Regions from separate parts of the Lactiplantibacillus sp. 7.2.4 genome, predicted to be linked through region 3. Evidence: predicted binding sites of a transcription regulator. Region 3 holds the regulator's gene; each other region holds the start of a gene.
What was found. The regulator CtsR, encoded in region 3, represses protease genes until heat stress. The targets are predictions, from matches to a motif close to TTGGTCAAAAAAGGTCAAANA.
Positions count from the first base shown of each region.

Region 1 (3,692 bases), on a different contig from region 3:
CGGGTGTCACTTGGGGCTCATGCTCGTAAACGTCGAGGGCTGCGCCAGCAATTTGGTGCGTTTGTAACGCAGTAACTAGAGCCTGTTCGTCGACAATTGGGCCACGCGCGGCGTTGATCAAGAGGGCAGTGGATTTCATCTTTTTGAAGGCCGCTTGGTCAATCATATGCATCGTTTGCGGGGTGAGTGGCAAATGCAAACTCACGATATCGGACTGGGCGAGTAAGTCGTCTTCGGAGACGAAGGTTGCGCCCAGTTGCGTCTCAACACTGACGGGGAGCGGGTGGTGTTGCGTGTATAGGATTGGCATATCAAAGGCGTGTAACCGTTTGGCAACGGCTTGGCCGATTTGGCCCATGCCAATGATGCCGAGTGTCTTAGCTTGTAAGTTGTGACCGAGAAAGAAAAGTGGCGCCCAACCGTCGAATCCGGTTGTTCGCATCAAATGGTCGCCTTCAACGATGCGGTGTGCGAGGCTGATAATCAGACCAGTTGTCGATTCAGCGGTGGCGACTGATGAAACATTCGGCGTGTTGGTCACAGGAATGTGGTGGGCGTCCGCGGCCGCTAAGTCGATATTATTAGTCCCGGCACCGAAATTCGCGATTAATTTTAACTTTGGCGCGTGTGCCAAGACGTCTTCGTCAATCTGCGTGGAAAGCGGGGTGATGAGATAGTCAGCGTCAGCTACGCGGTCAATGAGTTCGTCGTGGCTAATCAGTTGTTCACCGGTATAGGTGTCGATGGTCAGCTGATTTTGGCGCAGTAACGTATTTGCTTTCGCCGGTAATTGACCGGCAACCAAAACTTTAGGCATAGTGGAAACTCCCTTTACTGATAAATTAAGCCACGGTGAATCTGCTGTTTTAGCATAGATGACCGTTGCTTGAAGTCAATTGCAGTATGGCCTTTTTACTTGCAAAAAACAAGTCAGAACGCTGCGCGAACCATGCAACGCGCGTTGTGAGTGGTTAGTGGGCCACTAGTGAGTGGTTAAAAGAAAGCACAAAAAAACTGAACCAACCCGAAGGCGGTTCAGTTTGATGCTGCCATTATTTTAAGTTGTTGTTTTCCATGATATCATCGATCAAACCATATTCTTTAGCTTCTTGTGCGCTTAAGTAGTTATCACGTTCAGTATCGTGGTTCAACTTTTCGACGGTTTGACCAGAGTTGTCTGCCAAAATCTGGTTGATCTTCTTACGAGTCTTCAAGATTTCTTCGGCAACAATTTCAATTTCCGTTTGTTGACCTTGAGCACCGCCGGATGGTTGGTGAATCAAGATTTCGGAGTTAGGTAAAGCGAACCGCTTGCCCTTCGTACCAGATGAAGCTAGGACGCTGGCCATTGATGCGGCCATCCCCATAACGATGGTTTGAACATCAGACTTGATGAAATTCATCGTATCGTAGATTGCTAAGCCGGCAGTAACCACACCACCTGGTGAGTTGATATAAAGGTAGATGTCCTTACCTGAGTCTTGGGCATCCAAGAAGAGTAATTGGGCAATGATCGCATTGGCCATGTTATCTTCAATCGGGCCGGAAAGCATAATGATACGGTCCTTTAATAGTCGTGAATAGATGTCATAAGCACGTTCACCACGTGATGACTGTTCAATAACTGTAGGAACTGGATACATGATTTGTTAGCCTCCTAAGGTTGCAATATTTGATTAGCTTGGTTGCTAATTAATAAGTGTAGTTTACCGCAAAGGTCAGTGAAGGTCAAAAGAAAAACCTCAAAAACTAAATTCCGTTTTGTGACTTAACGTGGTATACTTAGGTTTCTATCATATACGGCTTGAGATTGGGTGATCCCAATCTCTTTTTTTACGTCCAGCTTCAGTGGTCAACGACACAACGAAAATTGCAGATTGAGCAGTTGCCGAACTGCGACTAGATTAAAAAGGGACGTTGGCTGTTACCAAGCAACCGGTCCGTCGGTGTTTGAAAACGTGCCAGTGGTGGTATTATCTGTATCCATAGCTAATTCCGGGGTAATCCCGCCGAATTCAGTAGCAACCATTCCGGGATCAACGGCGTTAACCGTAATATTGGTGGTTTGAAGCTCTTTGGCGAGCTGAATCGTGAACATGTTGAGTGCGGCCTTAGAAGCTTGGTAGCCAATCGCGCTGGCATGATAAACGCTCGACTGGGGGTCTAATGCGTTCGTGAGCGAGCCCATCATGCTAGAAATATTGATGATTTTGGATGGGCTAGACTTAGTCAACAATGGCAGGCAAGCTTGAGTCATGGCGATTGTGCCTAGAAAGTTCAGATTCAGGTCGGCTTGAATTGTCTCCAGTTTGATGAGTGAAGGTCGTTGGTGATGGTCAAATGCTGCCCCAGCATTATTAATTAAAAATGTCGAGCTGACCATATTGGTTTTGAATTGCGTTTACGGCAGCTTGAATGGATTGGGAATCGGTGACGTCCAGTTGAACAACGGTCACGTCTGACAAGTGGGCTACTTCAACGGCCGCTCGCCCCTTTGCTAAGTCTCGGCTACCCATAATGAGCTGTTGCCCCTGGGCGTGTAGTGCTTTAATCAGTGCCAGTCCCATACCGCGGTTGCCGCCAGTGACGAGCGTAACAATTTTATTGGTCATCTGAATCACACTTTCTTAATAGAATAATGGTAATCTTAACACGCTAGCGTTACACTAGCGCAAGTAAAAAAGTTGGGGGAAAACGATGGTGGCATCAATCAAACAAGTCGCACAGCAATTTGGGATCACTTATGATACATTGCGATTTTATGAGCGCTGTGGGTTGTTGACGGATGTGGCGCGAAATAAACATGGTCAACGGATCTCCTCAGCTGAATGTTAAAATGATTGTGTACCAAGGAACCAACGACTAACCCATCAAAATATTGGGTCCGCACATGTCTGCCTTCCGAATACCATCCCGGCTGGAAGGTATTTTGGGTAAGGCCCAGTGGTGAAATTTCACTTAGCAAGCGTCTTGTGATTGGTTAGTGAAAGACCAGTATTTAAGACGTGGGTTATCGGCTTAAATCTGTGTCCATCGCGTTCCGGCCATTGCCCAGAATGCCTGGAAGCCGGCATAGGACGCATCCACAAGAGTATGTTTACGGTAACTCGCACTGTTTCCAGCGGGTCTCAGCTGGCCGCTTTTGAACTTAACACCTGACATGATTTAATCATATTTAATGATAAAGCATAACTCGTATTCTGATATGTAGAAATAAAACTTTTGCTATCATTAAATTCATCGAACAACTATACTGATAGATGGTCCAATTATATTGACGGCTAACTAGATGAAATAAATCACGCGGTTGCCAATGTCATACGGTTGGTAGTGTCTAACTTGTGATTAGGTTTAAATTCAGTTACCATAGAAAGATGTAAGCGGTATAGGCCACCAATTCAGCAGAATTAGGCCACAAAAAAAGCTGAGAATCACTTCTCAGCTTTGCGATGCGCCCGGAGGGAATCGAACCCCCATTTCAAGAACCGGAATCTTACGTGCGATCCATTACACTACGGGCGCCTAAACAACATATTATATTCTAGCGAATAATGGATAAAAACACAAGGGTTTTACATAAAAATTTATTTTGGGAGGTATTTTTATGGCACTGGGACAAGGCTTTCGCCAGCAACAACGGCAATCGCAGAAGTTAGCGATGACCCAGCGGCTGCAACAATCTATTCAGATGT
Region 1 is NZ_JAGYGS010000003.1:46,713-50,404, reverse strand. Features, by position in the region: gene KGF70_RS01650 (2-hydroxyacid dehydrogenase family protein) at 1-817, opposite strand, end outside; gene clpP (ATP-dependent Clp endopeptidase proteolytic subunit ClpP) at 1,053-1,643, opposite strand; gene KGF70_RS01640 (SDR family NAD(P)-dependent oxidoreductase) at 1,925-2,383, opposite strand; gene KGF70_RS17165 (SDR family NAD(P)-dependent oxidoreductase) at 2,358-2,612, opposite strand; gene KGF70_RS01635 (MerR family DNA-binding transcriptional regulator) at 2,698-2,835, shown strand; tRNA gene KGF70_RS01630 (tRNA-Arg) at 3,451-3,522, opposite strand; gene rpoN (RNA polymerase factor sigma-54) at 3,605-3,692, shown strand, end outside.
Region 1: a site for CtsR is predicted at 1,715-1,735, ahead of clpP (ATP-dependent Clp endopeptidase proteolytic subunit ClpP). Genes of this name have one in related genera too.

Region 2 (3,692 bases), on a different contig from region 3:
CAATCTTCATGATGGTCATTGGCTTCCATTGCCTTTAATTCTTGTTCTAATTCTGGAATCGTACCGTGCTGCAGTTTGGCTGCCTTTTCCAGATCATAATTACTTTCGGCAGTTTCCAGCTCATGTTTAGCCTTATCAAGCGCGGACTTCTTATCGCTCAATGCTTGCAGGCTCTTCTTTTCACTGTCCCACCGTTCTGCTAAGGCGCGTTGTTTCTCCTTGGCGCTGGCCAGTTCTTTTTGAACATCACCTAACCGTTTGACAGACGCGTCATCGGTCTCTTTTTTGAGCGCCGCTTCTTCGACTTCTAGCCGCATCAATTGGCGGTTAACTTGGTCCAGTTCAGTCGGATTCGAGTTCATTTCGACCCGAATTTCGGCGGATGCTTCATCGACCAAGTCCAAGGCTTTGTCTGGCAAATACCGGTCAGTAATGTAGCGGTCGGATAACTTAGCCGCCGCAACTAAGGCATTATCGTGAATACGAACGCCATGGTGAATTTCGAAGCGTTCCTTCAAGCCCCGTAAAATACTGATGGTATCGTCGACGCTTGGTTCCGCAACGAGCACTTTTTGGAACCGCCGTTCGAGTGCCTTATCCTTTTCCATGTACTGACGATATTCATCTAAGGTCGTGGCCCCAATCAAATGGAGTTCGCCCCGTGCGAGCATTGGCTTGAGCAAGTTACCGGCGTCCATACTGCCTTCCGTCTTGCCCGCGCCCACGATATTATGAATTTCATCAATGAACATAATGATCTGGCCATCACTCTTCTTGATTTCCTTCAATACCGCCTTCAACCGCTCTTCAAATTCACCACGATACTTGGCGCCGGCAATCAGGGAACCCATATCTAGTGAGAATAACGTTTTATCTTTCAAATTTTCGGGAACGTCACCGCGAACGATTCGTTGGGCTAGCCCTTCAACGATGGCCGTCTTCCCAACACCTGGTTCCCCAATTAAGACCGGATTGTTCTTGGTCTTACGTGATAAGATTCGAATCACGTCCAAGATTTCTTCGTCTCGGCCAATCACGGGGTCTTGGTTACCTTGCCGAGCTTGTTTGACCAAATCGACCCCGTACTTTTCTAAGGCCTGATATTGATCTTCTTGGTTGCGAGACGTCACCCGTTGACCGCCGCGAATCCGGTCGACCGCATTCTTAACTTGACCCGCAGCAATCCCTTGACTGGTCAAGTATTTGGTTAGCTGATCACCCGTTTGATCCATTAAGGCGAGTGCCAACGTGTCGGTTGCCAGGTAGTCGTCACCTAAAGATTTGCGTTTGGCATCAGCCGTCTGCATCAGCGTTGCCAAACTACTGCTCATGGTGCTGCCATACTGGACGTTGCCGCCACTAACGACCGCGATATCATCTAATTCACGGTCCAATTCTTGTTGTAACTGGTCCAAATCGGCGCCAGCTTCACTGAAGATTTGGCGAACGAGTTCACCTGGTTGCGTCAAAAATTTAAATAAATGGGGCACGCCAATCTCTTGGTGCCGCCGGGTTTGTGCGATATGTTGCGCCTCTTGTAAGGCTTGTTGTAAGCTTTCTGTAAATTGTTCTGGATTCATAATTCAAAGACCTCCTCAAAAACGGTAGCAAAAAGGCAGCCGTCATAGCTGCCAATGTTTGTTTGACCTTTATTGACTATTAAAGTATAACCGAAAAGGTCAAACAAGGTCAAGAAATTAGTCCTGCTCGTAATTGTCTTGAATAATTTGTAAAACAACGTCCACGGCGCGTTCCATCACTTGTTCTGAAACGTACTCGAAACGCCCGTGCATGTTCTCACCACCGGCAAACAAGTTCGGCGTTGGCAAGCCCATGAAGGAAATCTTGGAACCATCCGTCCCACCACGGACCGGGTAAATCTCAGGTTTGATATCTAATTTGAGCATCGCTTGTTTGGCCAGCTCAACAACCCGCATGTCCTTTTCGATCACTTCACGCATGTTGTAATACTGGTCCTTCATGTCCACCTTGACCCGCGCGACCCCGTCAGCCAAGTTCAAACGATCAGCAACCGCCGTAAAGAGCCGTTTGCGTGCTTCGAATTTGTCACGGTCATGGTCTCGAATAATATAGGTCATCTTAGCACTATCGACTGTGCCTTCCAGACTCAATAGGAAGAAGAAACCTTCGCGCCCTTCCGTATGTTCAGGAACATCGTGGGCTGGCAGTGCGGATTGGAAATCAACGGCTAATTGAAGCGCATTGACCATCTTATCCTTCGCTTCACCGGGATGCACATTGACCCCAGTAATCGTGACCGTTGCCTGGGCCGCGTTGAACGTTTCGTATTCCAATTCACCTAGTGGACCACCATCCACGGTGTAGGCATAGTCCGCGCCAAATGCGGGTACGTTGAAATGGTCAGCCCCTGTCCCGATTTCTTCATCAGGGCCGAAACCAAGCCGAATCTTACCGTGCTTGATCTCTGGATGGGCTAATAAGTATTCAGCGGCACTGATGATTTCAGCGACCCCCGACTTATCATCGGCACCCAATAAAGTCGTACCATCAGTGGTGATCAACGTGTGGCCAGCGTAGTTTTTTAAGTTAGGAAAAACAGCGGGGTCCAACACGTAGTCGCCGTTGCCAAGCTTGATCACTGATTCACCGTCATAGTCCTCAACGATTTGTGGATTGACGTTTTCAGCGTTGAAATCAGCCGTATCGATGTGTGAAATAAACCCTAATGTCTTGACAGGTTTGTCGGTATTAGCGGGAATCGTGGCGAAGACATAAGCGCTTTGCTTGTCCTGTTCAACATCGCTCAAGCCGAGGTCGGTCAGCTTGGTCATCAATTGCTTTAAGAACGCGGTTTCGCGAGGTGATGATGGCACCGTCGTGGATGCTTCATCGGAACGACTATTGATTTTAACGAAGGTTAAGAAATCTGAAATTAAGTTTGGATATTTTGACATATGATGACTTCCTTTCTATTTTTAAACCAATTGAACGAACTTAGATAAACGTAAATGGATCAGTATTCAGCTGCGAGGCCACCACTTCCACTGACCAGTCGGATTCCTGTTGCCATTGCTGGAATAATTCGGTCAGATGTGACTTGCAAATACTTTCGATGTGATGCCCTGGGTCCACGACCGTCAAACCAGCCGCTAACATGTCATGACCGGTGTGATAATAAACATCACCCGTGACATAAGCCTGCGCACCGGCCTGTAGCGCTTGCGGATAAAACTTACCGCCATCACCACCAAGGACGGCCACTCGACTGATCATTTGGTCCGCATCCGCGCAAACTAACCGTAAGCCATCGACGTGAAAGACCCGTTTGCATGCTTCGGCAAACGCACGCGCACTCATCGGCTTCGGTAAATCACCGACACGCCCCATATAATACTGGTGACCACCTGATAGCAGGGGCACGACTTGATAATCCCACGCATCACCCGCTAACGCATTAACACCGGCAACTGCAGCCGAAAGCGCATCTTCTGCCAGGTCAACACTGAACTGTTCACCTGAATTCAAGGCATAACGATCAAGTGTCGCGCCAGCAGTACCGGTGAGATAATCTTGTACAGCTTCGACCTTGTCCGTTGAAACGGTTACCGTCATTTTGACTGCTTGCGCATGGTACCCGGGCACTAGTCCCTGCACATCCTGCAGTTGCAAGGCATCCGCCAGCCAATCGTTCATGCCACCTTCCGCACAAT
Region 2 is NZ_JAGYGS010000012.1:61,446-65,137, forward strand. Features, by position in the region: gene clpB (ATP-dependent chaperone ClpB) at 1-1,580, opposite strand, end outside; gene pepT (peptidase T) at 1,698-2,936, opposite strand; gene KGF70_RS06210 (Nif3-like dinuclear metal center hexameric protein) at 2,977-3,692, opposite strand, start outside.
Region 2: a site for CtsR is predicted at 1,640-1,660, ahead of clpB (ATP-dependent chaperone ClpB). Genes of this name have one in related genera too.

Region 3 (3,692 bases):
TCAACCGCTTCGTCTTCAGTCGGTTCATTGACCATGACTGTGGCAAAACGCCGTTCAAGTGCGGCATCGGATTCAATGTACTTTTGATATTCGTTTAAGGTCGTCGCCCCAATGGTTTGGAGTTCGCCTCGTGCTAATGCTGGCTTCAAAATGTTGGAGGCATCGATGGCCCCTTCAGCACCACCGGCACCAATCAAGGTATGCAATTCATCGATGAATAAGATGACATGCCCATCGTTGTAGATTTCGTCGATCACTTTCTTTAAGCGGTCTTCAAATTCACCACGATACTTGGTTCCGGCAACTAGTGAGCCCATATCAAGCATCATCAGCCGTTTGTCAGCCATGTCATTCGGTACGTCGCCAGCAACGATCTTTTGTGCCAGCCCTTCAGCGATCGCCGTCTTACCAACACCGGGTTCACCAATCAAGACTGGATTGTTTTTCGTCCGCCGTGACAAGATTTGAATGACCCGCTTAACTTCTTTGGAACGACCCACAACTGGATCCATTTCCTGTTCACTCGCCAGCTGCGTCAAATCACGCGCCAAGGAGTCCAAGGTCGGTGTGCCTTCCGTCTTCTTACCACCACGGTTAGCCGCACTGCCCTTACGCTTACTCATCGCATCACTGACACCAAGTTTACGCAAAACAACTTTGCGTGTTTGACTCAAATCTAAGTTCAAATTCATCAAAATACGCGAGGAGAGGATACTTTCATCAGAGAGCATCGCTAACAAGAGGTGTTCAGTCCCAATCTTGTTGGCGCCAAGCCGTTTGGCCTCATCACCAGCAACGGATAAAATCTCCTTAGCCTTTGGTGAATATGGCAAATACGTATCTTTGCCAATATTGCTCAACGTCCCGTAGCCAGTGAACCGTTCAATTTCTTCACGGATGTCATCTTCGCTCACAGCGTACTGTTGCAAGACTTTATTAGCAATACCGTTCTTTTCGATGGCTAGTGCTAATAACAAATGTTCCGTACCGACTGCCTGATGCTTAAAATATTTGGCCTGTTCCTGTGCTAGTACTAGCACACTTTTGGCACTAGGTGTAAATAAGTTATCCATTGCGATTCCTCGCTTTCTTTAGCTTTCGTAACGCAAGTGGTTCAAAATCCCGATAATTATTCGAGCCCGGAGACTATTTTCAAGGTCTCGGTCCGTCAGTCCTAACGTGTCGTGATCGATTGCCACTAATATCAACTGCGCTTCCCTACGATTTAAAACGTCGTCCTCATACAGACTCTGAACAACTGCGTAGGCATCCCGTTGTGTGATGGAATCGCCGATCACTTGAATGAGGGCATCCAACACATCAGCATCATCGACCAAATTAACCTTTTCAATGCGAATATAACCGCCACCGCCACGCTTACTTTCAACTAAGTAACCATTTTGGATCGTAAACCGCGTTTTAATCACATAATTAATCTGTGAGGGTACCACGTTGAAAAGGTCGGCAATTTCTGAACGCCGAATTTCAACATGCTCCGAGTCCGCCAAAATACTTTTTAAATACTTTTCAATAATATCCGAGATATTTTGACTTTGCATGTGCTTCACCCTTTTCATTATCTTTGACTAATATTGACTTTTATTATACGAGGATAATGGAAAAAAGCAAAGAATTTCACCCAACTGGCGACCCAGCATGTGCTTAACGGTTGTTACAGCATAGCACGCCAAGCACTTGCTTTCAATTGATTGGACCGGATTTTCGACCCTGATTCGTTAACTTTGTTAGGCCTTCATATTCATTCAACTACCTATTTAAAATATGTCAAGTGTTAGCGTCTGAATTTGGTCAACTTTGTCTGGGACTCGTCGTTTATCCAACAGCTTGAGTTTCTATACTACAGGTTGTCCGCCTGAATTTCGACTAATACGCCACTTGTTTATTTACGACCGGCCACGCTTAACGTCATTTTGACCAGTTACTTCATATATAGATTGTTCGTCATGAATTATGATTAAATCATGCTATTCTCTAAATTCAGGAGCTGCCAGCTGAGACCCGCTGGGAACAAGTACGAGTTGGCGTAAATTTGCAGAATCGTGTGCGTCCTACACCGGCTTACAGGCATTTCTGACAATGCTGGAACGTGGTGGACACAGATTTAAGCCGAAAAACCACGTCTTAAATACTGGTCTTCCACTAACCAAGCCAAGAACGCTTGCTAAGTGGAATTTCACCACTGAGCATTGTCAGAAACACCTTCCAGCCTGGATATGATTCGAAAGGCGGACGTGGGCGGGCCCAACTTTTTTGTTAGATTAGTTGTTGGTTCCTTAGTATACGGGAATGTTGAAATAAACTGTCAGACTGGTTCTAACAATAACCAAGCATCCTGACCCATGATTTAAGACTTCGAACACGCGGTTTCACTGAGATTGTCAAAACTTCCTCTAATCACCCGGGATAGCAAAGTCTTGAATTATAAGTGAAGACAATTTATTCGACTAAACGCAAGACTAGCTGACATTGAGATTCGTGAATCGCATTCAGGTAATCTTTTCAGTAACTAGATGCCATAATTCAGCATTGATCCCGTTTGAGAGCTTGCCTGAAGGACCAGAAACCTAATATTCAGTGGTCAATTGTACCTAGATAGGTGGCCGTTCATCTGCCATTCGAGCGGGTTCCCGACTGTAGGGGCTGGCTGACAATGCTCAAGGGCGAAATTCTTCTTGTCCGGGTGAATTTCCCGGGCTAGAAGAAGACTCGTATTTGAAATTGCGCAGTGGGTTTCTGCGTGAGTTCAAATCGATGTCCGCCCTGTTCCAGCGTTGTCAGCCGGCCCCGGAGGTCGGAATAGAACGCGTCTCGGCAGACGAACAGTAAACCGACCAACAGGCACGTTTAAATCATCTTTAATGCCAAATAATTAACGCAAGGCTCCGCCCAATGAATCTCATCAATTCATTGGGCGGAGCCAACTCGAAAAGGCATTTCAAAATGATGGGGCGATCACACCTCAGCACCAGTCACAACACAGCAGTACACCACACGTCAAAAAGTGGCCATAAAAAAATCCAGTCAAATGACTGGATTAGTTGGTTTAACCGTAATCGGGAAAACAGGATTTGAACCTGCGACCCCTACGTCCCGAACGTAGTGCTCTACCAAGCTGAGCTACTTCCCGAGAAAATTAAATAAAAAGCCTTAGTAATCACTAAGACTGTGTTAAACGATCGGGAAAACAGGATTCGAACCTGCGACCCCCTGGTCCCAAACCAGGTGCTCTACCAAGCTGAGCTATTTCCCGATACTAATGCACCCAGTAGGAGTCGAACCTACAACCTTCTGATTCGTAGTCAGACACTCTATCCAATTGCGCTATGGGTGCTTATTTAAAATGCCGAGGACCGGGATCGAACCGGTACGGTTATCACTAACCGCAGGATTTTAAGTCCTGTGCGTCTGCCAATTCCGCCACCCCGGCAAATTAAAAGCGGAAGACGGGATTCGAACCCGCGACCCCCACCATGGCAAGGTGATGTTCTACCACTGAACTACTTCCGCATAATAAAGCTATTCAATTGTAAATGCCGACTAGAGGATTCGAACCTCCGACCTCCTCATTACTAGTGAGATGCTCTGCCAACTGAGCTAAGTCGGCATGTGCGGGTGAAGGGATTTGAACCCCCACGTCGTAAGACACTAGAACCTAAATCTAGCGCGTCTGC
Region 3 is NZ_JAGYGS010000008.1:52,795-56,486, reverse strand. Features, by position in the region: gene KGF70_RS04435 (ATP-dependent Clp protease ATP-binding subunit) at 1-1,073, opposite strand, end outside; gene KGF70_RS04430 (CtsR family transcriptional regulator) at 1,092-1,559, opposite strand; tRNA gene KGF70_RS04425 (tRNA-Pro) at 3,075-3,148, opposite strand; tRNA gene KGF70_RS04420 (tRNA-Pro) at 3,198-3,271, opposite strand; tRNA gene KGF70_RS04415 (tRNA-Arg) at 3,279-3,352, opposite strand; tRNA gene KGF70_RS04410 (tRNA-Leu) at 3,363-3,448, opposite strand; tRNA gene KGF70_RS04405 (tRNA-Gly) at 3,457-3,528, opposite strand; tRNA gene KGF70_RS04400 (tRNA-Thr) at 3,553-3,625, opposite strand; tRNA gene KGF70_RS04395 (tRNA-Leu) at 3,629-3,692, opposite strand, start outside.

Region 4 (3,692 bases), on a different contig from region 3:
GCACCTGGGCGGCATTTGGTCGTGCGGATGACGACTTATGCTTATCGAGACTGGGATGCATATCTGGTACATGAATATGATGAACAGCATTTGATCAAAAATGAGAAGGGCCTGACCAACGCCGACTACTACGATAAGTTGGAAGCCGTCGAATTGAAATATGCCGATCATATCTATTCAGAAGTATTAGCGGATACGTACCAAGATTTCATCAAGATTTTAGTACCAGACCAGTTGCCGCGCTTTGAAATCATGTCGAGTGACTTGCGGCCGTTATTGGCAAAGAATCCTGGGCTGCGAATCCGACTGGCAGCAATCGTTAACCGTAATTTTAAACTCGATGCGCAGGGCTATGAACACGTGATGGATGCACCGCTAAAAGAAATTAAGCAAAAATACCAATTTTATCGGGAAAACTTTTAGCGAACTTTTAATGAAGGGGGCGGTGCAAGATGGCCGTTGATGCACAGTTAGGAACTGAAGCTTTTGAAAAGGTGATTTTTATGTTGGATGTGGTCCCAACCGCGAATAATATCCAGGAATTTGCGCTGCAGGGCAATCTGTATCCAGAGCCGATCGACGAGACGGCGTGGGCGCTGCCAGGATATTTGTCGGATGATTATAACGTCTTCTTGGTATTTGCGCCCAACGTCTTAAATCACTGGACAGTCACCTGCGCACAAGTCAAGATTGAAAATGGGCATGACATCACCGAGATGAGTAACGTGGTCCCAACTGGAACTGGGATGAACGCGATTGCCCATGCTAGCAAAGCTGGGGCGATTGAACTGTTGGCGTACTTTAAGACGCTGGAAGCAAATGGGCTCGGGCACTTTGATGATGAAATCTGGAAGTATGTTGAGTGAAATTTGAATCGTTGAATTTTAATAAATAGTCGTTGTGGAACTGGCCTGTGATTGGTGGTTGTATGGCGACTATTTTTAGTGAAAGACTGCTGCTTTACCGCATTCAGATGAAACTTTTTGTCCCGTTATATCAGGATGTCCAAGTGGGTGTGTTGTCACTGAATAGATTTCTCCTTGAGGAGTGCGTTACGGGTTGGCACGTCAGAACATGTCAGGCCCTGATCAATTGCTATCAGACGATATCAGTCTTATATCCAGGCAAATCATAGGTGTCCCCGACAAGCAATCATTAGAAATTCTTAGCAAATTCCCAAGCACAAACTATTTTACCTTCTTTGACTAATTTGATAAACTTAGGATAAGAAAGTTGAGGTGACTGATTGAGATGGCTAGTCATAGGCAAATGATTGACAAACTAGTGTGAGGAAGTTGCTAGCGCCGTATGCGTTAGTAACGATCCACTAACTCAATTTTAATCTTAACTCGGGAAACGTAACGAGTAGTCAATTTTAGGTGAAAGAGGGATTCTATGAACAATTTTCAAAATGACCCACAACCACGGACCATTAATACGCAAGTTGGGCTCCGTAGTTTCTTAACAAAAATGTATGGGTTCATGACGGTTGCTGTGTTGGTTTCAGCCTTGACCGTTTACTTATCAATGACCATGTTCCAGGCACAAATTTATGCTGCCTTCAATGCTCATCCAATCATGGCACTGGTTATTTTCATTGTTAGCATGTTCGTCATGATTGGCGGGATTCAAGCCAATGCAACGCGTAATCCAGCAATGAGTTTTACCTTGCTGATGCTGTTCTCAGTGGTCTTTGGGGTCGAAATGTCGATCATCTTATCCTTATACACGGGTGCGGTGATTACCGGGGCCTTCGTTGCTGCTGGTGCAGTTTTCGCCACGATGGCCGTTATTGGGACGACCACTAAGCGTGATATTTCACGGATCGGTAGCCATCTGATTGCCGCATTAATTGGTTTGTTTGTGGCTTCCATCGTTAACATGTTCTTACAAAGCGCCATGATTAGTTATATCTTCTCATACATCGGTGTCTTGATTTTCGCCGGTTTATCCATGTGGGATGCTAATCGGATGCGAGACATGTATTTACAATATGGTGACCAAGTTTCATCTACTGGTTTAGCCGTTACTGGGGCCTTACAACTCTATTTGGATTTTGTTAACTTATTCTTATACTTCGTCCAAATCTTCGGTGGTTCAAGCCGCGACTAATCACTAACAAAATAAGCTTCAAATTAGACACGCTAGCCCGTTCGGTTAGGGTGTCTTTTCGTTAGTATGCCGATATGGGCCAGCTGGTGGTTATGAGTTGTGATGCATAATTATTGAAACATGCGTCAATATGCGTCGTGCTAGTTATTATTTAGCATAAAAGCTGATTGAAACGTGCTAGTTGGATTGTTGTTCGTCAGCGGAGGCGAGCCCTATTCTGACCTCCGGGGCTGGCTGACAACGCTGGAACAGGGCGGACATCGATTTGAACTCACGCAGAAGCCCACTGCGCAATTTCAAATACGAGTCTTATCCTAAGCCGGAAGAAGACCACTTCCAGCTAAGAATAATTTGGCTACTGAGCATTGTCAGCCAGCCCCTCCGGTCGGGAACCCGCTCGAATGGCGGATGAACGGCCACTTATCTGGGTGCAATTGGCTAATGAATATTAGGTGACTGGTCCTTCAGATAAACCTTTTTAATTGGTATCGATGGTGGCTAAAAAACTCATCGAAATTTTCAGGCCAAGATTTTGTCGAGCGGACCTAATCGAAACTGCTTTGTTGGTAAATGACTGGATTACTGATTGCAAAGCATTAACGACTAATTAATTTTTAGCCTTATTCGAAGACATATCGAGTAAAGGATAGTAATCTGACACTTCTGTATTGACGACACTAGACGATAGACTAATGACTAAGAAAAAGTTTTAGACAAAACAAATCTAACAGTCAGATAACAGTTGTACTGTTTGATATGAATCAGTGATCAGTCTTTAAAAAAGTTGGGTCCGCACATTTCCGCCTTTCGAATACAATCCCGGCTGGAAGGTATTCTGGGCAAGGCCAAGTGGTGAAATTTCACTTAGCAAGCGTTTTTGGCTTGGTTAGTGAAAGACCAGTATTTAAGACGTGGGCTGTCGGCTTAAATCTGTGTCCACCACGTTCCGGCCATTGCACAGAATGCCTGGAAGCCGGTGTAGGAAGCATCTACTACAGCAAGTTTACGGTAACTCGCACTGTTTCCAGCGGGCCCCAGCTGGCAGCACTTGAACTTAGAAAATGGCACGTTTTAATCATGATTCATAACACACAATGCGTGTCAATATTCAAAGTCAAAGGCGGCCAGCTCACTAACGAACAGAAAATCTATGATTTACCGGGTTTTCAGTGGGCCGAACTCCCGTTTTAGGTGATTGTTTGGTACAATTATAAGGGTAAACCACTTGTTAGTGGACCACATACCGGTCGCAAAATCAGTTTGATGCAAAATGACTGATAACACTGATGAGCATTGCATGATATCGATAACTTAAAATTAAGAGACGGGGAGCAAACCAATGGCAAAAAAATTATTACTGATTGATGGTAACAGTGTGGCGTTTCGGGCGTTCTTTGCCTTGCATAACCAACTGGAACGGTTCGTAAATCCGGATGGCTTGCATACAAACGCTATTTATGGCTTTAATACCATGCTTGACCACATGATCAAGGCCGTGGACCCCACCGATATGCTGGTGGCTTTTGATGCGGGTAAGACCACGTTTAGAACCGCCATGTATGATAATTATAAGGGGGGCC
Region 4 is NZ_JAGYGS010000004.1:51,831-55,522, reverse strand. Features, by position in the region: gene KGF70_RS02235 (hypothetical protein) at 1-423, shown strand, start outside; gene KGF70_RS02230 (hypothetical protein) at 453-866, shown strand; gene KGF70_RS02225 (Bax inhibitor-1/YccA family protein) at 1,396-2,112, shown strand; gene polA (DNA polymerase I) at 3,452-3,692, shown strand, end outside.
Region 4: a site for CtsR is predicted at 1,189-1,209, ahead of KGF70_RS02225 (Bax inhibitor-1/YccA family protein). Genes of this name have one in related genera too.